One region of the Streptomyces sp. NPDC007875 genome, then DNA from elsewhere that is predicted to be linked to it. Evidence: riboswitches for the same ligand, from Rfam matches in the RefSeq annotation. Region 1 holds a riboswitch; each other region holds the start of a gene.
The links. A riboswitch is a leader RNA that binds a small molecule or an ion and turns the genes downstream of it on or off. The one in region 1 is predicted to bind cobalamin.
Positions count from the first base shown of each region.

Region 2: it holds a riboswitch for cobalamin, as region 1 does, so the genes downstream of both, ACFYOY_RS28730 ((2Fe-2S) ferredoxin domain-containing protein) here and ACFYOY_RS02450 (ribonucleoside-diphosphate reductase subunit alpha) in region 1, are expected to answer to the same signal.
Region 3: it holds a riboswitch for cobalamin, as region 1 does, so the genes downstream of both, ACFYOY_RS20535 (ABC transporter substrate-binding protein) here and ACFYOY_RS02450 (ribonucleoside-diphosphate reductase subunit alpha) in region 1, are expected to answer to the same signal.
Region 4: it holds a riboswitch for cobalamin, as region 1 does, so the genes downstream of both, metE (5-methyltetrahydropteroyltriglutamate--homocysteine S-methyltransferase) here and ACFYOY_RS02450 (ribonucleoside-diphosphate reductase subunit alpha) in region 1, are expected to answer to the same signal.

Region 1 is NZ_JBIADZ010000001.1:571,973-577,481, reverse strand. It holds gene ACFYOY_RS02455 (ribonucleotide-diphosphate reductase subunit beta) at 1-29, opposite strand, end outside; gene ACFYOY_RS02450 (ribonucleoside-diphosphate reductase subunit alpha) at 29-2,443, opposite strand; cobalamin riboswitch at 2,581-2,741, opposite strand; gene ACFYOY_RS02445 (GNAT family N-acetyltransferase) at 2,901-3,407, opposite strand; gene ACFYOY_RS02440 (hypothetical protein) at 3,473-3,637, opposite strand; gene ACFYOY_RS02435 (hypothetical protein) at 3,678-3,965, opposite strand; gene ACFYOY_RS02430 (IPT/TIG domain-containing protein) at 4,429-5,358, shown strand; gene ACFYOY_RS02425 (helix-turn-helix transcriptional regulator) at 5,395-5,509, opposite strand, start outside.
Region 2 is NZ_JBIADZ010000015.1:151,582-157,090, forward strand. It holds gene ACFYOY_RS28725 (FAD-binding dehydrogenase) at 1-1,237, opposite strand, end outside; gene ACFYOY_RS28730 ((2Fe-2S) ferredoxin domain-containing protein) at 1,394-1,777, opposite strand; cobalamin riboswitch at 1,837-1,968, opposite strand; gene ACFYOY_RS28735 (NAD-binding protein) at 2,062-3,987, opposite strand; gene ACFYOY_RS28740 (hypothetical protein) at 4,211-4,432, opposite strand; gene ACFYOY_RS28745 (glycoside hydrolase family 97 catalytic domain-containing protein) at 4,625-5,509, shown strand, end outside.
Region 3 is NZ_JBIADZ010000009.1:162,578-168,086, reverse strand. It holds partial or broken gene ACFYOY_RS20555 (CaiB/BaiF CoA transferase family protein) at 1-442, opposite strand, end outside; gene ACFYOY_RS20550 (LysR family transcriptional regulator) at 574-1,044, opposite strand; gene ACFYOY_RS20545 (ABC transporter ATP-binding protein) at 1,193-2,002, opposite strand; gene ACFYOY_RS20540 (iron chelate uptake ABC transporter family permease subunit) at 1,999-3,012, opposite strand; gene ACFYOY_RS20535 (ABC transporter substrate-binding protein) at 3,009-4,055, opposite strand; cobalamin riboswitch at 4,110-4,324, opposite strand; gene ACFYOY_RS20530 (RNA polymerase sigma-70 factor) at 4,384-5,307, opposite strand; gene ACFYOY_RS20525 (carboxymuconolactone decarboxylase family protein) at 5,408-5,509, opposite strand, start outside.
Region 4 is NZ_JBIADZ010000009.1:244,704-250,212, forward strand. It holds gene ACFYOY_RS20930 (AraC family transcriptional regulator) at 1-584, shown strand, start outside; gene metE (5-methyltetrahydropteroyltriglutamate--homocysteine S-methyltransferase) at 656-2,974, opposite strand; cobalamin riboswitch at 3,138-3,359, opposite strand; gene ACFYOY_RS20940 (hypothetical protein) at 3,498-3,707, opposite strand; gene ACFYOY_RS20945 (AraC family transcriptional regulator) at 3,855-4,769, opposite strand; gene ACFYOY_RS20950 (endo-alpha-N-acetylgalactosaminidase family protein) at 4,947-5,509, opposite strand, start outside.

The DNA.
Region 1 (5,509 bases):
AGCAGGTTCTTCTGGGACGTGGGGGACATTACTGGCAGGCCTCGCAGGACTCGGGGTTTTCCAGGGAGCAGGCGATCGCGTCGGCCTCGGCCGGAGCCTGCTGTACGGGGATGGGGGCAGGGGCGGGTGCGTTGGCCGCGGCGCCGCCGCCACGGGCGCTCTGGGCGATCCGGGTGGCCGGACGCGAGCGCAGGTAGTACGTGGTCTTGATGCCGCGCTTCCAGGCGTACGCGTACATCGAGCTGAGCTTGCCGATGGTCGGCGAGGCCATGAAGAGGTTCAGCGACTGGCTCTGGTCGAGGTACGGGGTGCGGGCCGCCGCCATCTCGATCAGGGCGCGCTGCGGGATCTCCCACGCGGTGCGGTACAGGTCCCGTACGTCCGCGGGCACCCAGGAGAACTCCTGGACCGAGCCGTTGGACTCGCGCAGCGCCTCGCGGGTCTGGGCGTCCCAGACGCCCAGCTTCTTGAGGTCGTCCACCAGATACGAGTTGACCTGGAGGAACTCCCCGCTGAGCGTTTCGCGCTTGAAGAGGTTGGAGACCTGCGGCTCGATGCACTCGTAGACGCCCGCGATGGAGGCGATGGTCGCGGTCGGCGCGATCGCCAGCAGCAGCGAGTTCCGCATCCCGGACTTCGCCATCCGGGTGCGCAGCGCCTCCCAGCGCTCCGGCCAGGTGGCCACCGCGTCCGTGTAGTGGTCCGGGTGCAGCACACCGCGCGCGGTGCGGGTCTCGGACCAGGCCGGGTGCGGGCCGTGGCGCTCGGCGAGCTCGCAGGACGCCTCGTACGCGGCGAGCATGATGCGCTCGGAGATCCGGGTGGAGAGCGCCTTGGCCTCGGGCGAGTCGAACGGCAGCCGCAGCCGGAAGAAGACGTCCTGCAGCCCCATCAGGCCCAGGCCCACCGGCCGCCAGCGGGAGTTGGAGGCCCCGGCCTCGTCCGTCGGGTAGAAGTTGATGTCCACCACGCGGTCGAGGAAGGTCACGGCGGTGTGGACGGTGGCGTCGAGGCGCTCCCAGTCCAGCTGCCCGTCCTCGTCCAGGTGCGCGGCGAGGTTGACCGAGCCGAGGTTGCACACGGCGGTCTCGCCGTCGTTGGTGACCTCCAGGATCTCGGTGCACAGGTTCGAGGAGTGGACGACCCTGCCGGGCTCGGCGGTCTGGTTGGCGGTGCGGTTGGCGGCGTCCTTGAAGGTCATCCAGCCGTTGCCGGTCTGCGCGAGGGTGCGCATCATCCGGGCGTACAGCTGCCGCGCCGGGACCTGCTTGACCGCCCGCCCCTCGGCCTCGGCCTTCCGGTACGCGGCGTCGAACTCATCGCCCCACAGGTCCACCAGATCGGGCGCGTCGACCGGGGAGAACAGCGACCAGTCGGCGTCCGCCTCGACCCGGCGCATGAACTCGTCCGGGATCCAGTGGGCGATGTTGAGGTTGTGGGTGCGGCGGGCCTCCTCGCCCGTGTTGTCCCGCAGCTCCAGGAACTCCTCGAGGTCCGCGTGCCAGGTCTCCAGATAGACGCAGGCCGCGCCCTTGCGCCGGCCGCCCTGGTTGACGGCGGCCACCGAGGCGTCGAGTGTGCGCAGGAACGGCACGATGCCGTTGGAGTGCCCGTTGGTGCCCCGGATCAGCGAACCGCGCGCCCGAATACGGGAGTAGGACAGGCCGATGCCGCCCGCGTGCTTCGACAGCCGTGCCACCTGGTGGTAGCGGTTGTAGATCGAGTCCAGCTCGTCCAGCGGCGAGTCCAGCAGATAGCAGGACGACATCTGCGGATGCCGGGTGCCGGAGTTGAACAGCGTGGGGGAGCTGGGCAGATACGACAGCGTGCTGGTCAGCCGGTACAGCTCGGCCACATCGTCCAGCGCCCGCTCCGAGAGGTCCTCGGCGAGCCCGCAGGCCACCCGCAGCAGGAAGTGCTGCGGGGTCTCGATCACCTGACGGGTGATCGGGTGGCGCAGCAGATAGCGGCTGTAGAGGGTGCGCAGTCCGAAGTAGCCGAAGCGCTTGTCGGCGCCGTCGGCCAGGGCCCGCTCCACCAGCGCGTCCAGCCGTGCGGCGTGGGCGGCGGCGAACTTGGCGGTGGAGTCGGCCAGCAGGCCCTCACGGTGGCCCACCTGGACGGATGTGGAGAAGGAGACCGCGCCCTGCCCGGCCGCCTCCTCCGTGATGGTGAGCGCCAGCAGTCGCGCGGCCAGCCGCGAGTACTCCGGCTCCTCGGCGATCAGCCCGGCCGCCGCCTCGGTCGCCAGGCCGCGCAACTCCGCCTCGTCCGAGCCGGGATGGCGGCCGCGCAGGGCGGCGGCCGCGACCTTGCCGGGGTCGGTGGCGGGCAAGTCGGCGGTGAGTCCGGTAAGCGTCCGTAGCAGGGCGGTTCCGGGCGCGTCGTGCGCTGCCTGAGAAACCGCCTGCTCTGAAACCGGATCTGCGGGCGCGATGGTCACTGAGGTGCTCTCCCTCGCTCGGCCGGGGCCACGAGGGGAGGCGCGATGGGCGCGTACGGGCATGCCGATGCCGCACTCCTCGTACGCCAGGCACACCACGCAGCGTCCATCGGCCCAACCCTCGAGGCCGGGGGACGTGTTCACACAGGGCCGTCGGCAGGTGCTCGGACTTACGGGCACGCCGCATAAGCGCACACGTACACCGTTGCGGGACAGTTCCGGATTCCCACCGGATTCCCCTGCGGCGACAGCGAGGACGAGCATACATCTTGTGTCGACCGACGCACGCACCCCCATATCTTGTGTCGTGAGGTGCGGAGTTTCGCATGAATGTGCTAATGCGTTCCGGAGGTGGCCCGTGACCTGGGGCCCGTGGCAGCCCGCAGCCGGGCGCGCACACAAGCCCGTGACCCGTCGCGCACGCGAGCCCATGGCCCAGGGCGCACGCCGCCGGTCGTCACAGCTCCACCGTGAACGCCCACAGGGTGAGGTCCAACTCGGCTATCGGCGACCAGTCGCGCTCCGGGGCCCGCACGAACCCCAGCCGCTCGTACAGCCGGTGGGCGGCGGTCATGGACTGCTGGCTGCTGATCACGATCCGCCGCAGCCCCAGCGCGCGCCCCCGGTCCAGGCAGGCGCGCACCAGCGCCTCGGCCGCCCCGCGCCGCCGCGACTCCGCCCGCACGGCCAGCATCCGGAACTCGCCCTCGCCAGGCCGGGCCAGCTCCGCATACGCGCCGCCGTACACCGCGAACGCCACGGCCCCCAGCACCTCGTCACTCGCCGCGTCCGCCGCGACCAGCAGCTCGGCCTCGGCGGCCCGGCGCCGGGCGTCGCGCAGGGTGGTGAGATATGGATCACTGTCGCCGAAGTCCAGGAGCCCGTCACCGAGATACACCTGCGCGGTGAGCTCCCCGATCCCGTCCAGCTCCTCGTCCCGCGCGCGCCTGATCGTGATGTCCATGGCCGCAGTCTGCCGCACACCACTGACAATCGGGCCGCCATGCCGTCACTCGCCGGTCTTCGCCGTCACTGGACGGCGGTGTTGATCACTCCGGTGGAGCCCGCGCGCTTGTTGGCGGCGTCGGCTTCCTGATAGGTGAAATAGCGCCGGACCGTGCCGTCCGGCAGCGTCAACTCATAGACGACAACGGGTCGCGGGCCACGTGTCCCTCCGCCGCAGTTGCAGGCCATGGCTGCCGTTCCTTTCCCTCGAGTCCAGTACGGGTCGGTGTCAGTCCAGCCACCGCGAGGCGACCCCGGCGAGGTAGGAGAGCGTCAGGGCGGTGGCCGGGAGGTGGAACCACGCGGTGGTGTGCAGCAAGGAGGCGTAGACGGCGATGGCGCCGGCCACCCAGGTGCTGGTGCACCAGCCGCAGTTGACGAGGTAGGAGGGCCGGGAGTCGTCGCCGAAGCGGTCGGCGACCCAGGTTCTGAACTCCGCCGCCAGCGTGTCCTTGGTGATGAAGCGGGTGATACGGCAGGTGGTGCCGAGGGCGAGGAGGAACGCGGCGAGGCTCATCGGATCGATCCCTCCCCGGGTGGTCCCGCACGGGTTGGCACTGCCGATGTCACTCATTAGAGGCACGGTGGAGGACGGCAGGCCATACTCCGGCCGCGCGTTCCCCCGAATAGCGGAGCGCTTGTCATACAAGCTCGCCGCCAGGCGCGCCCAGATGCGCCAAACGAGTGATGGCAGCCCCGGAACCTTGAGCGATGGGGGCGGGCGTGGATAACTGGAAACGTGCCACCGAGGGTGCCCCATACCTCATAGGCCATCCAGGAGCCGGGCGTTCGTCCCGTAGCTCCGCTCTCACCCGGCGCATCGCTCCCGCGCTCTGACCGGCCGCCCGGCGGCTTTCCGTTCCTCCGGTGCCGGCCTGCCTCGACCGCGCGGCGACGACGAGGCGTTGACCAGCGGCTTGCCCACGACATCGGCATGCCGTCGGCGCGTATCACCCGAACCCTTCCCGGGAGGACCAACCATGACCTCGACCGCTCTCGCGACCGCCGCCCCCACCGCGGCCAACTGGCCCCCGTCGCAGGTGGGGCCGCCGTTGCTGCTGTCCGTGGTGCCCAACTCGGGCCCCGCCGCCGGTGGGAACCTCGTCCAGCTCAACGGGCAGAACCTGCGCAACGTCATCAGCGTGACCTTCGGCGGCGTGCCCGCGCAGATCGTCAGCCAGAGCAGTTCCGGTGGCGGCGGCTGGGATGGTGACTGGGGCGGCGGCTGGGGTGGCGGTGGCTGGCCCGGAGGCGGCGGCTGGCCGGGCAATCCCACCAACGACATCGTCGTGGTGATAGCCCCGCCGCACGCGCCCGGGCCCGTCCAGGTCCTGGTCACCACCACCGCCGGCACCAGCAACAGCCAGCCGTACACCTACGTGGCGCCGACGCCGCCCACCGCCTTCTCCATCACCCCGACCGTGGGACCGACCACCGGCGGCACCCTGTACGTGATCACGGGCACCAATCTGACCGGGGTCACCAGTGTCACCTTCGGCGCGAACCCCTCGGCGATCCTGACCATCAACCCGGGCGGGACCAGCCTGATCGGCATCACCCCGGCAGGCCCGCCCGCGGGCGGCAACGTCACCGTCACGCTGAGCGGCCCGGGCGGCAGCACCACTGTCCCCGGCGGTTTCACCTACTTCGTCGCGCCGCCCGCCCCGGTGCCCACCAACATCACGCCCAACACCGGACCTATCGCCGGCGGCACCGCGTTCACCATCAACGGCACCAACCTCGGCAGCGTGCTGGGCGTGCTGTTCAACGGCGTCCCCGCCACCGGTGTGACCGCCACCGCCACCACGGTCACCGGCACCACCCCGGCCGGGGTGCCCGGCACCGCGACCGTCACGCTGGTGACGGCCTTCGGGACCGTCACCGTCCCCGGCGGGTTCCTCTACGTCTGATACGGCCGACCGTGCGCATCAGGCACCCCGCGCCGGTCACCGGGTCTCGTTCCACAGGGCCCGGTGACCGGCGTCGCCGTCGATCTGCTGGGTGCCGATGACCTCCAGGACCCGCAGCTTCTCGTAGCTCTCGGAGCCGGGCGTGGCCGTG
Region 2 (5,509 bases), on a different contig from region 1:
GGTCCGGGTTCTGCTCGGAGCCCGAGAGCGCGAACTCCTTGGCGATGATCTTCTGGGTGGTGACGAACCAGGAGTAGTCATAGCCGGTGGCGGTGATCGTTCCGAGGGTGTGCAGGGTGTCGTAGCCCGGGATGTCGGGGGTGGAGAAGCGCTTGCCCTTCGCGTCGAACCACATCGACGAGGGGCCCGGCAGAATGCGGATGCCATGGCCCGGCCAGATCGGGTCGTAGTTTCTGAGGCCCTCCGTGTAGTGCCACATGCGGTCGGGGTTGACGATCCGTCCGCCCGCCTTCTCGGTGATCGCGAGCATGCGGCCGTCCACATACGCCGGGACGCCGGTGACCATGAACTTCGGCGGTGAGCCGAGCCGGTCGGGCCAGTTCCGCCGTACCAGATCGTGGTTGGCGCCGATACCGCCCGAGGTGACGATCACCACCGGGGCGTTGAATTCGAAGTGGCCCACCACGGTGCGCGAGGTGGGCTTGCCGCGGGCGGCGTCGCTCGGCTCCAGGATCGCACCGCTCACCCCCGTGACGGCACCGCCGGTGACCACCAGATCGTCCACCCGGTGCCGGAACTTGAAGGTCACCCGCCCGTCCTTCGCGGCCGCGCGCACCTTCTTCTCGAACGGCTCGACCACGGCCGGACCGGTGCCCCAGGTGACATGGAAACGCGGCACCGAGTTGCCGTGCCCGTCCGCGAGGCCGCCGCCGCGCTCGGCCCAGCCGACGATCGGGAACCACTGCACGCCGAGCCCGTGCAGCCAGGACCGCTTCTCTCCGGCCGCGAAGTCCACGTACGCCTCGGCCCATTTGCGGGCCCAGTAGTCCTGGCCGGCGGGATCGGAGACGCCGCGGTCGAAGCCGGCCGTGCCGAGCCAGTCCTGCCAGGCCAGTTCATGGGTGTCCTTGATACCCATCAGCCGCTGTTCCTCGGAGTCGACGAAGAACAGGCCGCCGAAGGACCAGAACGCCTGGCCGCCGAGGTTGCTCTCGGGCTCCTGGTCGAGGAGGAGCACCTTGCGTCCCGCGGCCGCCAGTTCCGCCGTGGCGACCAGCCCGGCGAGCCCGCCGCCGACCACGATGGCGTCCACGTCCGAGGACGCCCCGGAGGCGGCGAACGCCGGACCCGCCGCCTGGGCGAGCGCGACGCCGGCGAGCACACCGCCCGCCGCCGTCAGGGCGCGGCGGCGGCTGATCCCGGCAAGCGAGGCGGAATTCTCTGTGGAGTTCTCCATGGGCTGCCTTCCGGAAGGGGGTTCGGAGGGTCCGGGAGATGCGAAGGGGGTTGCCGCGACGGCAACATGTTACCGACGGTAGCCCACAGGGTGCGGGGCCGCCAGACTCCTGCTCCCAATGAGCAACTCCCGGAAGCCATAGGTGACTTCGGCCGGTCAGCGCCCACCGGATGACGGCTCGGGCGAGGCACGCCGCCGTGGTGAGAAGGCGTACAGATCGAGGATGTCGGGCAGCGGTGCCACACCGGGGCCGCCCGCCGTGACCCAGGCCACGATGTCCTCCGTCGCGTCCGCGTCGTTGACCAGGCCGAGCCATACCGGCCTGCCCCCGGCGGCACGTCCGGCCGCCGATGGCTGCACCACGATCACATTGGCCTGATCGCAGACGTCCAGGCACGCGGAGACGCGGACGGGCGCCTCCTCACCGAGCCGCGCGATCTGCGCCGCATGGTCGATTCCGGTCACCTTGGGGCTGCCGCAGCAGCAGTCCCGGCATACGGTCACCCGGCACGGCACCGGGTCGGTCGGCCTGACAGGCATGGCGCACCACCCTCCTCCGGGGAAGTCCGCCCCGGTTTCCGTCGAGGAGGCGACCGCGTGAGTCTCCTGGCTCTCGGGTCGATGCTCGTCCCGGCCTTCCCACCCGCACGTGTACGGGCAGTGGCCTCTTCGGGATCCGCTCGCCGATCACAGTGGCGGCACCGCGCCGGATTCACACCGGCTTCCTCGTTCCGCCGTCGCCTTTGTCGCCCGGCATCATCGCATCCCGGACACCGCCGCACCATGTGGCCCCCGCGCTCCCCAGAGCCACGGGCGGCTCGAGGTCAGTTGCGGCGGGCCGCCGCCCCCGCGAGGATTTCGCCCAGGCCCTGGCGGGTGGCCGCCAGCACCACACGGTCGTGCGGGCGCAGGACATAGCCGGGGTGCAGATCCCACACCAGGGCGGGCTCCTGGGTGGCGCCGTCGTAGGGAGGCGCCGCGGCGAGGTCGCGTTGCCGGTCGGCGGGTTCCGCCGCGTCCAGCGCTATCACCCGCCAGGCACCCGGTGCGAACGCCTCGGCGACGGTCCGTCCCTCCAGTTGCGGATGCCCGGCGACATGCAGGGCGGCGAAGAGCAGCACCCGGCGCTCGACCGGTATGGCACCGAGGATCTGACGCCCCATCATCGCCCCGGCGAACGCCGGGGCCGCCAGGCTGGAGACGCTGCGGCTGCGGGTGAGGGCCCGTGGATGGGCCGCGCGCAGCGTGCGGTAGACGGCGGTGGCGAAGCGGTCGTCGTACAGGCGCAGTGCCACCCGCAGCCGAGGCTTGACCGAGCGGGCGTACAGCGTCGCCTCCAGGTTGGTGGTGTCGACGCTGGTCAGGGCGAGCAGGGAGTGTGCCCGCTGGATCTTGGCGGCCTCCAGAACACCCTCCTGGGTGACATCGCCGATGACCGTCGGCACCCCCAGCCTGCGGGCAAGCGGGATGCCGCGCGCCCCGGGGTCCTCTTCCACGCACACCACGGGGATGTCCATCTCCCGGAGTCTGGCCAGGACCCGGGTGCCGACCTTGCCGAGCCCGAGCAGCACAACGTGGCCGGAGAGGCCGCGCGGAGGGCGGCGCAGCGCTGAGGCGGTGCGGAAGGTGCCCAGCGCTTCGAGCGCGGCGGCCACCAGGACGGGCAGCATCAGCAGCCCGGTCAGCCCGGACAGCAGTTGGAGGACCTTGCGTCCGGTCGGCTCGTCGAGCGCCGGGTCGTCGATCGCCAGCACGTCCAGCACCGTGAGGTAGGCGGCGCGGAGCAGACCGGCTCCGGTGAGCTGCCAGGAGGCGATGGTGAGGGCGAGCACGGCGATCGCCATTCCGGCGACGGACCAGCGCAGCCGGCGGGAGAACAGTGAGGCGAGGGGCAGTCTGCGGGTGCCTAGCCGCCGTGGCGGCAGCGGTGAGCCGGTGGCGGAGACGGCCTCGAGCACCACCGTGTCGCGCCCGGTGGCGGCGGCCACCTCCTCGTCTCCGGGCAGCAGCTTGGGCCCTTCGTCCCCGCTGCTGTCGGAGCCCTCGCTGCCGCCGGGGTCGCTGGTGGTGGACGAGAGCAGGGCGAGGGTGCACAGCCCGGGGCGGGCGACCTCGTCGGGGCCGGGTGGGGTGCGCTCGGCCGCGCGCAGCAGCAGCCCGTCGGCCTGGAGCACTTTGCTGGTGCCCGCGACGGCGGTGGCCGCCAGGGCCGGGGCCGCGGTGTCGGCGTCCGACAGTACGGTGGTGGTGGCGTCCAGCTCCGCCGGGTCCATACCGGGATCGGCCACCCGCGCCGCCTCGTCGAGGAGTTCCTCCAGATGCTGGCCGAGCTTGCGGTTGTAGAGCCGGATCACCAGCCGCAGCCGGGGGTTGAGGCGGCGGGCGCGGAGGGCGGCGTGGATGTTGGCCTCGTCGTCGTCATGGACCAGGGCGAGCGCCGTGGCATGCTCCACACCCGCCTCGGTCAGCACCTCTTCGTCCAGCGCCGGGACCTCCATGACCCGCACTCCCTCCTCCGGAGCGGGGTCGTCCGGGGTCTGCCGGGGCAGCGGGACCCGTCCGACGGCCGCGCTGAACCGGCCGAAGAGCGCGGAGGTACGGCCACCCGGCCGCCATCCCGCCACCTGCTGCCCGGCCGGATCCGCCAAGGGGGCGCCGCCGGGGATGACGACCGTCACCCGTGCCCGGTAGACGTCATGGAGCTCGGCGGCGAGGCGGTGGGCGAGCGCGTCGTCACCGCAGACGACCATGTGGGCCGTCGCCGAAGGGGACGGCGGGTCGGAGGTGGAGGTGGAGAACACGACGGCGAAGCCCCCCGTTGGTCCGTGATGCCGTGGGTCATCCGGGCGGGGTACGGTGGCCGCGGTCTCCGGCGGCCGGCACCCGCGCGCCGGCGGTCATGATCAGACCGTACCTGGTGGGCCGCCCAAGGGAGTTGGGCACCGGGGGCGGGCGGCCGGGCGCCCCATGTGCTCACTCCCCGGGGGCTCCGCAGCGCGCACAGCGAGCGAAGGGCGCGGTGTCCTGGATCGCGCCGCAGTCGGCGCAGACCCGATCCAGCCAGCAGGCGGACTCCCCGCCCTCGGGGTCGGCGGGACCCGGGGTCGGGGCCGGGTTCGGGGCCGGGGCCGGGTTCACCTTCTCCCGGTTCGCCGTCTCCCGGTCCGGGTCGCCGGGTCGAGCCGTGCCGCTCATCGTGTGCGCCTCCCTGTCCGGACCGTACGCGGGTCCATCCGCCGACCCTCCACCCGTGGCTCCGTCCCGGGAAGCGGCCCAGCCATAGATCCGATCTCTCAGGCACCAATAACCCTTGACGGGGCGTAATGACGCCCAACCCCTCCCCAGTTATCGGATGACTCGGTAACGTATCCGCCTCGGGAGGCAACAATGCCGAGATCTTACCGACGCTCCGCTGTGGCAATTCTGCTCTGCGGCGTCCTGGCCATGACGCTCTTCAACACCGGGCCCGCGCAGGCGAAGGACTCCGCCTGGACCGTGCGCGGCCCCTCACCCCACTCCGGTCCCCTCGCGCAGTTGCGGCTCGACGGAGCCTCGGGAGCGCTGACGCTCCAGGTGTCCCGGGGCGGACGGACGGTGGTCGAGCCCTCGCCCGTGGGCATCGTCACCGAACGGGCGGATCTGTCGCACGGGCTGCGCTATCTGGGGCGCCACGACCGCACCGTCGTGGAGCGCTACCGGTCGACGGTCGGCAAGCAGCGCTCGCGCACGGCGCGGATGACCGAGACCCGCTTCCGGTTCCGGGGCAGCGGAAGCGCCCGGCTGGACCTCGTGGTGCGGGTCTCGGACGACGGGGTCGCCTATCGCTATGTCCTGCCCTCCGGCAGCGGCGATGTCCTCGGCGAGACCTCGGCCTTCACCCTGCCCCCGGACGCGGCCGCATGGCTGGGCGACTACCGCAAGGACAACGAGAACCTGTTCAAGGAGTACACCGCGGCGACCGCGCCCACCGGCGAGTACATGGCCCAGGCGCTCTTCGAGACGGCGGGCGGCTACGCCCTGATCGCCGAGTCGGATCTCAGCGGCCGCTACTCCGCCGCCCGGCTGATCCATCAGCAGGGACAGCCCACGTACCGCATCGGACTCTGGGACCAGCGGGTCGCGTCCGACGGACCGCTCAGCACACCCTGGCGCGCGCTGATCGTGGGCGATCTGGCGACCGTCACCCAGTCCACCTTCACCGACGATCTGGCGCCCGCGTCACGGGTCGCCGACACCTCGTGGATCCGGCCCGGGCCCGCGCTGTGGACCTGG
Region 3 (5,509 bases), on a different contig from region 1:
GTCCACCAGCCCGGACGCCGCCTGCACGGTCTCGTCGTAGGCGGCGTTGCCCGCCCGGTCGGAGTCACTGCGGAAGCCCTGTCCATGGGCGTAGACCAAGCGTGGGTTGCGCGCGGCGATCTGCTCATGGTCCAGGCCGAGGCGGGCCAGCGCGCCGGGGCGCATGTTGGTGATCAGCACATCGGCGGTGTCGATGAGCTCCAGAGCCCGCCCGTGTCCGTCGTCCTGCCTGAGGTCCAGCGTGACGCTGCGCTTGGTGCGGTTGACGTTGAGGGCGAGCGGCGTCGTGCCCGGTGTGGTGTGGTACGGGCCGACCCGTACGCCGTCGGCGGGGGACTCGATCTTGATGACATCCGCGCCGAGATCACCGAGGATCTGGGCCGCGTACGGCCCCATCACCACGGTGGACGGTGGACAGATCGATCACCCCTACGCCGTCCAACGGGCCGCGTTCTTGGCCGTCGTGTCCATCGCCACTCCTGTCTCGTGTTCTTCCGTTTCCACCACCGAACCTAATGGCGGATACACGGACAGGGAATGATCACGTGACGAAAAGCGGCATGACCACAGCGGTCACACCGTTTTCCCAGCTTTTATGGCGAAAAGGCGATACCGGTGGAGATCACCTCGGCCGCACCGGAAAAGTCTGCGGTCTTGATCCGGATTCCCGGTGACCAGGTCGGCCGAGGTGCCGGGCCAGCGCCGCAGCTCGACGACCTCATCGCAGTCCTCTTCGAGCAGCCGGACGCGCTCGCGCAGATCCGGGTGGACTCCGGCGGGGATGCCGATCAGCTCCGTGGTGCGACACAGCCGGACGGCCTCGCTCAGCCGCCAGGGAATCGAATTGACGCTGTCCAGCACCTCGCGGGCCATCGGCAGCAGAGCCGTCCCCGCGGGCGTCAGCTCGACCCGATGGGTCGTCCGCTCGAACAGCACCTGACCCAGCTCACGCTCGAGATCCTTGATCCGCAGACTCAGTGGGGAGGTCGCCATAAGGAGCCTGCGCGCCGCCCGCGAGGAGTTGAGTTCTTCCGCGACGGTCACGAAAAGCGCAGGTGCAGCATGTCCACACCCTCAATCTACCTCGCGGTACGGTGCCCTCCGCGCGCTCGCGGCTCCGGTGGTAAAGCGCGCCAGAACCGTCCAGCCGCCGTCGTTCATGCAACCGCTCGGCAGGATACCGTCCGCCGCCTCACGGCTTCGGTGTGCGGCGCAGAAAGCGGATGACCGGGTGGCCCGGATCGTGGGTGACGTCGGCCTGGACGTCGTAGACCTGCTTGATCAAGGACGGGGTCAGCACCTGGCCGGGGGTGCCTTCGGCCACGACGTGTCCCTCGCGGAGGACGAGCAGGCGGTCGCAGTACATCGCGGCGAGGTTGAGGTCGTGGAGGGCGATCACGGTGGCGATCGGCAGGCCGACGACGAGGTCGAGCAGGTCGAGCTGGTGCTGGATGTCGAGGTGGTTGGTCGGCTCGTCGAGCAGCAGCTCGTACGGTTCCTGGGCGAGGGCCCGGGCGATCTGGGCGCGCTGGCGCTCGCCACCGGAGAGGGTGTGCCACGACTGGCCGGCCCGGTCGGTCAGTGCGGTGCGCTCCAGGGCCGCGTCGACGGCCCGGGTGTCCGTGGCGGTGGACGACGACCAGGCGCGCCGGTGCGGGATGCGGCCGAGGGCCACGACCTCGCGGACGGTCAGTTCGGTCTGGGTGTGGGCGTGCTGTTCGACGGTGGCGATACGGCGGGCCGTGGCACGGCGGCCGACCCGCGGCAGTGCGCGGCCGTCCAGGGTGACGACTCCGGCGGAGGGGGCGAGGATGCCGGCGAGCAGCCGCAGCAGGGTTGATTTCCCCGAGCCGTTGGGGCCGAGCAGGCCCACCGTCTCGCCGGGGCGCAGGGTGAGGGTGACGCCGTCGACGATGAGCCGGCCGTCGGCGCGGCGGCTGACGCGGTCCGCGCGGAGTCCGGGTGCGGCCTCCGCGGTGTCGGGGGGAAGGGAGTCGTTCATGTCTTCCTCCGGCCGCGGTAGAGCACGGCGACGAAGGCCGGTACGCCGATGAGGGACGTCACCACGCCCACCGGGACCTCCTGCGGGTCGATCACGGTGCGGGCGGCGGTGTCCACCCACACCAGGAAGATGGCTCCGGCCAGTGCGGTGACCGGCAGGAGGCGGGCGTGGCCGGACCCGGTGAGGGCGCGGGTGGCGTGCGGGAGGACCAGGCCGACGAAGCCGATGGCCCCGGCGGAGCTGACCAGGGTCGCGGTGAGCAGCGCGGTCGCGCACAGCAGGACGAGGCGGGTGCGGGCCACGCGGACGCCGAGCGCCGCCGCGGCTTCCTCCCCGAAGGCGAACGCGTCCAGGGTGCGGGCGTGTCCGAGACAGACCAGGAGGACGGCGGCCAGGACGACGGCGCACAGCAGCACATCGCTCCAGCCGGCACCGGTGAGCGAGCCGAGGAGCCAGAACAGCACGGCGCGGGTGGTGTCGGCGTCCGCGGAGGTGAGGACGGTGAACGAGGTCAGCGCCGAGAACAGTTGCATGGCGGCCACCCCGGACAGCACCACGCGGTCGGTGCTGCCGCCGAGGCTGTGGCTGAGCGCCAGGACCAGGCCGAAGGAGAGCAGCGCGCCGATGAACGCGCCCGCCGACAGGGACACGGCCCCGCCGCCCACACCGAGGACGACCACGGCGACGGCACCTGTGGAGGCCCCGGAGGACACCCCGAGGACGAAGGGGTCGGCCAGCGGATTGCGCAGCAGGGACTGCATCACGGCCCCGCAGAGGGCCAGCCCCGCCCCGCACACCGCGGCGAGCAGCGTGCGGGGCATGCGCAGGTTCCACACGATGCCATCACGCAGCGGTGGCAACGTGCTCTCGCCCAGGCCGAGATGAGCCGTGACCGCTGCCCAGACGTCGGCCGTGGAGATGTCGGCGGGGCCGATGGTCACGGCGACGGCGATCGACGCGAACAGCGCGGCCAGCCCTCCCGCGATCAGCAGCAGGAGGCGGGTGCTCACTTGGCGAGTCCGAAGTGGCGCAGCCCGGCGGCGACCTGCTCGACCCCTTCGACCGTGCGGATGGACGGGTTCATGGCCTGCCCGCTCAGCAGGACGTACCGCTTCTTCTTGACGGCGGTGAGATTGCGGGTGGCGGCGTTGGTCTCCAGGAAACGCGTCTTGGCCTTGGCGGTCTCCGCGGTCTGCTGCTTGCGCGTGAGATCACCGAGGACGATGACGTCCGGGTCGCGGTCGGCCACGGTCTCCCAGTTGATCTGCGGCCACTCGTCGTGGGTGTCGGAGAAGGCGTTCTTCGCTCCGACGGCCCGGGTGATGGCGCCCGGCGCGCCGCAGCAGCCGGCGAGGTAGGGCGACTGGGAGTTGGCGAACCAGTACATGAGGGAGACGCCGGGGGCGTCCAGTCCCTCGGTGGCCGTACGCACGCGCTGCTTCAACCGCGCGATGAGCTTTTCGCCGCGCTCGTCGACGCCGAACGCGTGGGCCAGGTCGCGTATCTCGCCGTAGACGGTGTCCAGGGTGAGTGGCTTGCTGCGGGAGCCATCGCCACCGCTGTCGGGGTCCCGGCCCGCCGAGCAGTCGGACGGCGAGACGTACGTGGGCACGCCCAGTTTCTCGAACTGGTCGCGGGTGGCCACGCCGCCCTTGCCGAGAGTGGAGACGAACGAGGCGGTGACGAAGTCGGGTTCGACGTCCAGGGCCTTCTCGAAGGACGGCGCGTTGTCCGCCAGGCGCGGCACCGTCGCATTCGCCTTCTCCAGGCCCTTCATCACCGGGTCGGTCCATGTGGCGGTGCCCGCCATGCGGTCGGCGAGACCGAGGGAGAGCAGGATCTCCGTGGTGCCCTGGTTGAGCGAGAGGGCCCGCTTCGGGGCGGACTTGACCGTGACCTCGTGGCCACAGTTGTCGATGGTGCGCGGATAGCCCGCACCGGCGGGCTTTGTGGCGTCCGCGCCGTCGTGGCCGGAGCCACCGCACGCGGTGAGCAGGAGGGCGGGGGCGAGCAGGAGGGCCGCGGTACGGCGGGCAGAGCAGAGCACGGGCATGCCTCGGTTGTCGGGGCTCGTACGCGGAGCCTGGCCTACGGACGTCCTCCCCGCACGGGGCGCGGAGGTGCCAGCAGGTCTTCGGACTCGGGCTCGTCCGGACGGGGCCCCTTCCCGGTGCTCGTTCGCGGCGGCCTCGCGGCCGTCACGGACTCCTCCCAGTGGTGTCACATGCCCCGCCCGTCCCCCTCACCGCTGCGCGTCAGCTCCGGATTCACACCGGATTCCCTGGCCTCGGATGTGGCACGACTGGCTCCCCGAGACTATCAAGATCGCCGAAAGATCAGGGTGTCGGACCGGTCACGGGGTGGCAGACCACATCCCGGGGTCAGTTCGACCGCCGACGGGCCTGCCTCACCTCGCGGTCGACGGCCCAGGCGTCGCCGACCGGCCCGAGGTGGCCGAGCTTGTCGGGATTGATCACCGTGCGGATGGCCTGAATCTGCCCGTCGAGCACATCGAGGACCAGAGCCTGGAGCACCTTGCCGTCCCGCTCGCGGAAGACCGCGCCGGGCTGGCCGTTGACCTCATGGAGCTCGAAGGACACGTCGATCCGCAGCAGCCAGGGGAAGACCGTGCCCAGCAGCCGGGCCACGTTCTCCGCGCCCATGACGGCCTTGGCCAGCCGCGGTGCCTTGCCGCCGCCGTCCCCGACCAGCTGCACATCGGCGGCCAGCAGATTTCGCAGCGCGCCCACGTCGCCGTCCTTCAGCGCGTCGAAGAATCGCGTCGCCAGCTCCTGCCGTTCCTGACGGTCCGCCTCGAACCGCGGCCGCCCGGCCTCCATATGCCGCCGCGCCCGCACCAGCAGCTGCCGGCATGCCGCCTCCGACCGTCCCACCGCCGTGGCGACCTCGTCGAACCCGAAGGCGAACACCTCCCGCAGCACGAACACCGCCCGCTCCAGCGGGCTGAGCCGCTCCAGCAGCAACAGCGCCGCCATCGACACCGAGTCGGCCAGCTCCACCGCCCGGGCCGGATCCTGATACGGATCGCTGAGCAGCGGCTCGGGGAACCACGGGCCCACGTACTCCTCCCGTCGCACGCGCGCGGAGCGCAGCACATCGATCGAGATGCGCGTCACCGTGGCCGACAGATACGCCTTGGTCGATGTGGGCCGGGTCGCCGAGCCGTCGAAGCGCAGCCATGTCTCCTGCACCGCGTCCTCGGCCTCACTCACACTGCCCAGGATCCGGTACGCGATCGAGAACAGCAGCGGCCGCAGCTCCTCGAACTCCTCGACCTTGCTCACACCGACTCCCCTCCCCTGGGCCACCGGTCGGCCACCGTAACGTCCCCCGGGCCGGGGTCCGGAGCACGCAACCGGACCCCGGACCCGTTGCCGTTGCCGTTCAGTGGAACTGCCCGGCCTCGTAGTCTCCGGCCGCCGGCTGCTGGGTGATGACGTTCAGCCGGTTCACCATATTCATGAAGGAGACCAGGATCACCAGGGC
Region 4 (5,509 bases), on a different contig from region 1:
CGCTCTTCGCGCTGCTGCCGCCGTTGTTCCGGCTGAGCCTGGACCACACCTCCAGCCGCCTCCTGCGCACCACGTTCGACCTCATCGCGAGTGAGAGCGCGGCAGGCGGGCTCGGTGGTGGCTTCATCATGAGCCGGCTGTCCGATGTGCTCTTCGTCCAGGCGCTACGGAGCTGTTGCGCCGATGTCGGAGGCGGCACCGTCGGCTGGATCGCCGCACTGCGAGACCCCCGGCTGGCCGTCGCCATGCGGGAGTTGCACGCGGACCTGGCCCATCCGTGGACGGTCGACGAACTCGCCCGCAAGGCGGGGATGTCACGCTCGGCGTTTGCCGCCTCGTTCAAGGAGAAAACGGGGGACACCCCGCTGGGCTACCTCACCTCATGGCGCATGTATCGGGTGAAGGTGCTGCTCCGGGAGACGCCGCTGAGCGTCCAGGAGATCGCGGTCAGGGTCGGCTACGACACCGGGAGTGCGCTGAGCCGTGCCTTTTCGGCCCGGGAGGGCGTCACGCCCGGGGCCTGGCGGAAGTCGATGGACCAGGCGCACCGTCGGCGTCCCCTGTCCGGCGCGACGGCCGCCTGACCACGTCCGGCGTCAGCGTTTGGCACCGGGGCCGGAGCGCGTGGCGCCCCGGCCCCGGCCGGTCGTCCGGGTCAGGATGCGGGCAGCTCACCGCGGACCGTACGGGCCGCGGTGACCAGGTTCCGCAGTGAGGAGCGGGTCTCGGGCCAGCCGCGGGTCTTCAGGCCGCAGTCGGGGTTGACCCACAGCCGCTCGGCGGGAATGGCCTTGAGGCCGGTGCGGAGCAGTTCGGCCGTCTCGTGCGCGCTGGGCACGCGTGGGGAGTGGATGTCGTACACGCCGGGCCCGGCCTCGCGCGGATAGCCATGGGCGGCGAGCTCGCGGGCCACCTGCATATGGGAGCGGGCGGCCTCCAGGCTGATGACATCGGCGTCGAGGTCGTCGATCGCCTGGACGATGTCCCCGAACTCGGCGTAGCACATATGGGTGTGGATCTGGGTGCCGGGCCGTACGCCGCCGGTGGTGAGGCGGAAGGCTTCGGTCGCCCAGGACAGATAGGCGGGCCGGTCCTCGGTGCGCAGCGGAAGGGTCTCGCGCAGGGCGGGTTCGTCCACCTGGATGACCGAGGTCCCGGCCGCCTCCAGGTCGTCGACCTCGTCGCGCAGGGCGAGGGCGACCTGGCGGGCGGTGTCGCCAAGGGGCTGGTCGTCGCGGACGAAGGACCAGGCGAGCATGGTGACCGGGCCGGTGAGCATGCCCTTGACCGGGCGTTCGGTGAGGGACTGGGCGTAGGCCGTCCAGCGCACCGTCATCGGCTCGGGGCGCGCGATGTCACCGGCCAGGATCGGCGGGCGGACGTAGCGGGTGCCGTAGGACTGCACCCAGCCGTGCTGCGTGGCGAGATAACCGGTGAGCTGCTCGGCGAAGTACTGGACCATGTCGTTGCGCTCGGCCTCGCCGTGCACGAGCACATCCAGGCCGGTCGCCTCCTGAAACGAGATCACCTCCTGGATCTCGTCCTTGATGCGCTCCTCGTACCCGGCCGTGTCGATCCGGCCGCCGCGCAGATCGGCGCGGGCGGCGCGCAGTTCGCCGGTCTGCGGGAAGGAGCCGATGGTGGTGGTCGGCAGCAGCGGCAGGCGGAGGTGGGCGCGCTGGGCCGCGGCGCGTTCGGCGTACGGCTGGGAGCGGCGGACGTCGGCCTCGGTGACCGCGCCGGTGCGGGCGCGGACGGCCGGGTCGCGGGTGATGGGGGAGTTGGCGCGGGAGGCGAGGGCGGCCCGGTTCGCGGCCAGTTCGGCGGTGATCGTGTCGGTGCCGCGGGCCAGGCCCTTGGCGAGGGTGACGATCTCCGTGGTCTTCTGCCGGGCGAAGGCCAGCCAGCGCAGGATCTGCGGTGCGATGTCCCGCTCGGCCGCCGCGTCGAGGGGGACGTGCAGCAGCGAGCAGGAGGCGGACACGTCGACCCGGTCGGCAAGACCCAGCAGGGTGCCGAGCCTGGCCAGGGACTTCTCCAGATCGTTGACCCAGATGTTGCGGCCGTTGACGACACCGGCGACCAGCCGCTTGCGGGGCAGCCCGCCGACGGCGGCCAGCGCGTCCAGATTCGCGGCGGCGGCGTCCGTGAAGTCCAGCGCCAGCCCCTCGACCGGTGCCTTGGCCAGCACGGGCAGGGCCTCGCCGAGGCGGTCGAAGTACGAGGCGACCAGCAGCTTCGGTCGGTCGGCGAGGGCGCCGAGATCGCGGTAGGCGCGGCCGGCTGCGTTCAGCTCGGCCGGCGTGCGGTCCTGGACCAGGGCGGGCTCATCGAGCTGCACCCACTCGGCACCGGCCGCCCGCAGATCGGCCAGGACCTCGGCGTACACCGGAAGCAGGCGGTCCAGGAGGGTGAGCGGCTCGAAGTCCGCGGGCGCGCCGGGGGCGGGCTTGGCGAGGAGGAGGTAGGTGACGGGCCCGACCAGGACCGGCCGCGCCGCCAGGCCGAGGCCGAGGGCTTCCGTCAGCTCCGCGACCTGCTTGGCGGAGTCGGCCATGAACACCGTGTCCGGACCCAGCTCCGGAACCAGGTAGTGGTAGTTGGTGTCGAACCACTTGGTCATCTCCAGCGGCGCGACGTCCTGTGTGCCCCGCGCCATCGCGAAGTAGCCGTCGAGCGGGTCGGTGGCGACGGCGTCCCGGTGGCGGTCGGGGATCGCGCCGACCATGACGGTGGTGTCCAGCACGTGGTCGTAGTACGAGAAGTCACCCGTGGGAACTTCGTCGATGCCCGCCCCGGCCAGTTGCCGCCAAGTGGTGCTGCGCAGTTCGGCGGCGGTGGCCCGGAGCGCGTCGGCGGTGACGCGGCCCTTCCAGTAGCCCTCGATCGCCTTCTTCAGTTCCCGGTTCGGGCCCTGGCGGGGGTAGCCGTACACGGTGGCCCGTGCTGCCGCGGCCGCGGACTTCGGTGTCACGGAGATCTCCTTCGCGAGATGAATCCCTGAGATCCCGGCGACGGGAGGAGAACGCGAAGGGTGACAGACCGGACGCCGCGACCTCGCGCGGCAAGCGCGCGGTCGTCCGACCGGTATGTACGCCGACCCGCCCTCGAGGTCACCGGGTGTCCGCGCACGAGTCGTCCGTACGCGGGCAGATGGCAGGTCTTCGGACTCACGGGCGCGTCCTCTTGGGGAGGACACCTAGTGGCCGTCGCTTCCCAGATCCCTCTACCGGACCCAGTGCGTATGACGGCGGTCGTTCCCGCTCACCGCTGCGGGGCAGTCCCGGATTCCCACCGGGTTCCCTCTTACGACGCGTCCCGCCTGGCGGACGGGGCGAACCAGCTGCACCCGCCAGCCTACGGGGCCGTCCGGCGGTGTGCAGGGATCGGTCCGGTATTCGGGAGGGTGAAGTGGAACACGCGATGCCCGAGGGTACGGCCGGTGCCGCCCGGGCCGTGCACCGGCCGCACCCTCGTCCATCAGCGAGATCAGGGGGTCAGCACGCGCCGGAGTCCGATCCGCCCGCCAGATTGACCGGGACGGTGACGAAGGAGAACTGGTTGCTGGCGCAGACGCCGGGGAAGGTCGTGCTGCTGGAGTTGTTGACGGTGACATCGGGCGCGTCGTCCGCGAGGGCGCCGCCCGCGCCGACGGCGAGGGACGCGGCGGTGAGGGCGAGCGTGGACAGGGCGGTCCGGATACGCATGGGAACTCCTTGCTGAGGATCTGCCGCCGGATATGACCGGCTTCGCATGCATGGTGCCCCTTTGGTGGGGCAACCGCGGCCCACCGTCCCCCCAATGGCGGAAGCCGCCCCCCGCGGCCGTCCGGCCGGCCCAGGGCGCGCGTCCGGTCATCCTCCGCCGCGCCGTCCGTCGTCCGCCGGTGCGGAGGGCGGGATCGTCGGTGGACGGCTCGGGTCGGGGACGCGGTCGGTGAAGCCTCCGGGGACCGAGCGGCACTGCTGCTCGCGGAAGCGGACCGGTGCCGTGCCCACTCGGCGGGCGAACAGCCTGCTGAAGTAGGCGGGATCGTCGTAGCCGACGCGGCGGGCGATGGCGGCCACCGGCAGTTCGGTGCCGACGAGGAGTTCCTTGGCGCGGCCCAGCCGGATCCCGAGGAGGTAGTCCTTGGGGCTGCACCCCGCGCCGCGCCGTACCGCGGTGCGCAGTTCGGCCGGTGTCATGCCGTGCCGGGCGGCGTGTTCGATCACCGAGAGCGGCTGGAAGGCGTCCCGGGCCAGGGCCTGGAGCACCGGATGTCCGTCGGCACCGGTGTCGGCGCGGACGCGGCGGAGGGCGACGAGGAGTTCATGGACGGCGGCGGCGGTCTCGACCTCCAGGAACGGATTGCCCTGGCGCGCGGCGCGGGCGATCCGGCCGATGGCCGTACGGGCGGTGGCGGTGTCGGTGAGCGCGACCACGGGGCCGTCAGCGTCGAGATAGCCCAGGTCGGCGTAGGCGGCGGTGGCCGGTCCTGTGAAGTCGACGAACGCCTCGTCCCATCCGGTGTCCGGGTCCGGGGCGTAGTGGTGGGTGACCCCGGGGGTGAGCCAGAGCAGCGCGGGCGCGGTGACGGTGCGGCGGCGGCCGTCCGGGCCGCGGAACCATCCGCGGCCCGCGCTGATGACCACCGCCACATGGTGGTCCAGGACGCGCGGGCCGACCACGGGCAGGGCGCCGTGCTGGAGGCCGACACCCAGACAGACCAGGCCGAGCCGGTGATGGGCCGGGCTGGGTGTGAAGTACCGCATCCAGGTGTGATACATCCGCGGTCCCCTCCGGCCGGCTGCGTCCCATCACTCGCCGATCTTCGTCCACGGACCGCCCGGCCGCCAAGGGGAGGGGGAGCCCGGCGGGGGAGAGGGGCTTACCAGAGGTGGGGGTGGCGGAGGGAGCGGGGCCGTGCGGAGGTGCGTCCGCGCTGCCCCGCTCCCTCCGCCGTGTCAGTCCAGCTGCTCCACGGTGAAGGAGTCGAGCGTGAACTCCGCGGTACCGCTGTCACCGGTCTTCCGCAGCCCCACCCACATCTCGCCGTCCGCGGGCGCGGTGACGGTGTAGCTGTGGGTGGCCCGCCCGGTGGCGGCGGACAGGGGAGTGCGCGCCAGCTCGCGCGGTCCGGGTTCGTCCACGGCCGTGATCCATGCGTACTGACCGGCCGCCTCGTTGGCGTACGTCAGGCGCACCCGGTAGCGCCGCCCCGGGCGGAAGCGGGCGGTGTGGGGCACGGTGCGGTAGACGAGGCCCGCGTTCTCGCCGCGTGACTTGAGGGACTGGCCGCCTTCGAGCACATCGTCGATCACCTTGCCGTTCCATCCGGCCTGGGTGAACGGGGCGTGCCGCTGGGCGATATGGGTGCGGGGGTCGGTCACCCCGCCCGCGTCGCCCTTGACGAACGGGCCCCAGCCCTGTGGCACCCGCTCGAAGTCCTCGTACACCAGGGTGCCGGGCTTGGTGGTGCGCTGGGCCCGCACCACCCGCAGCCGGTCGAAGCGGACCCTGGCACTGC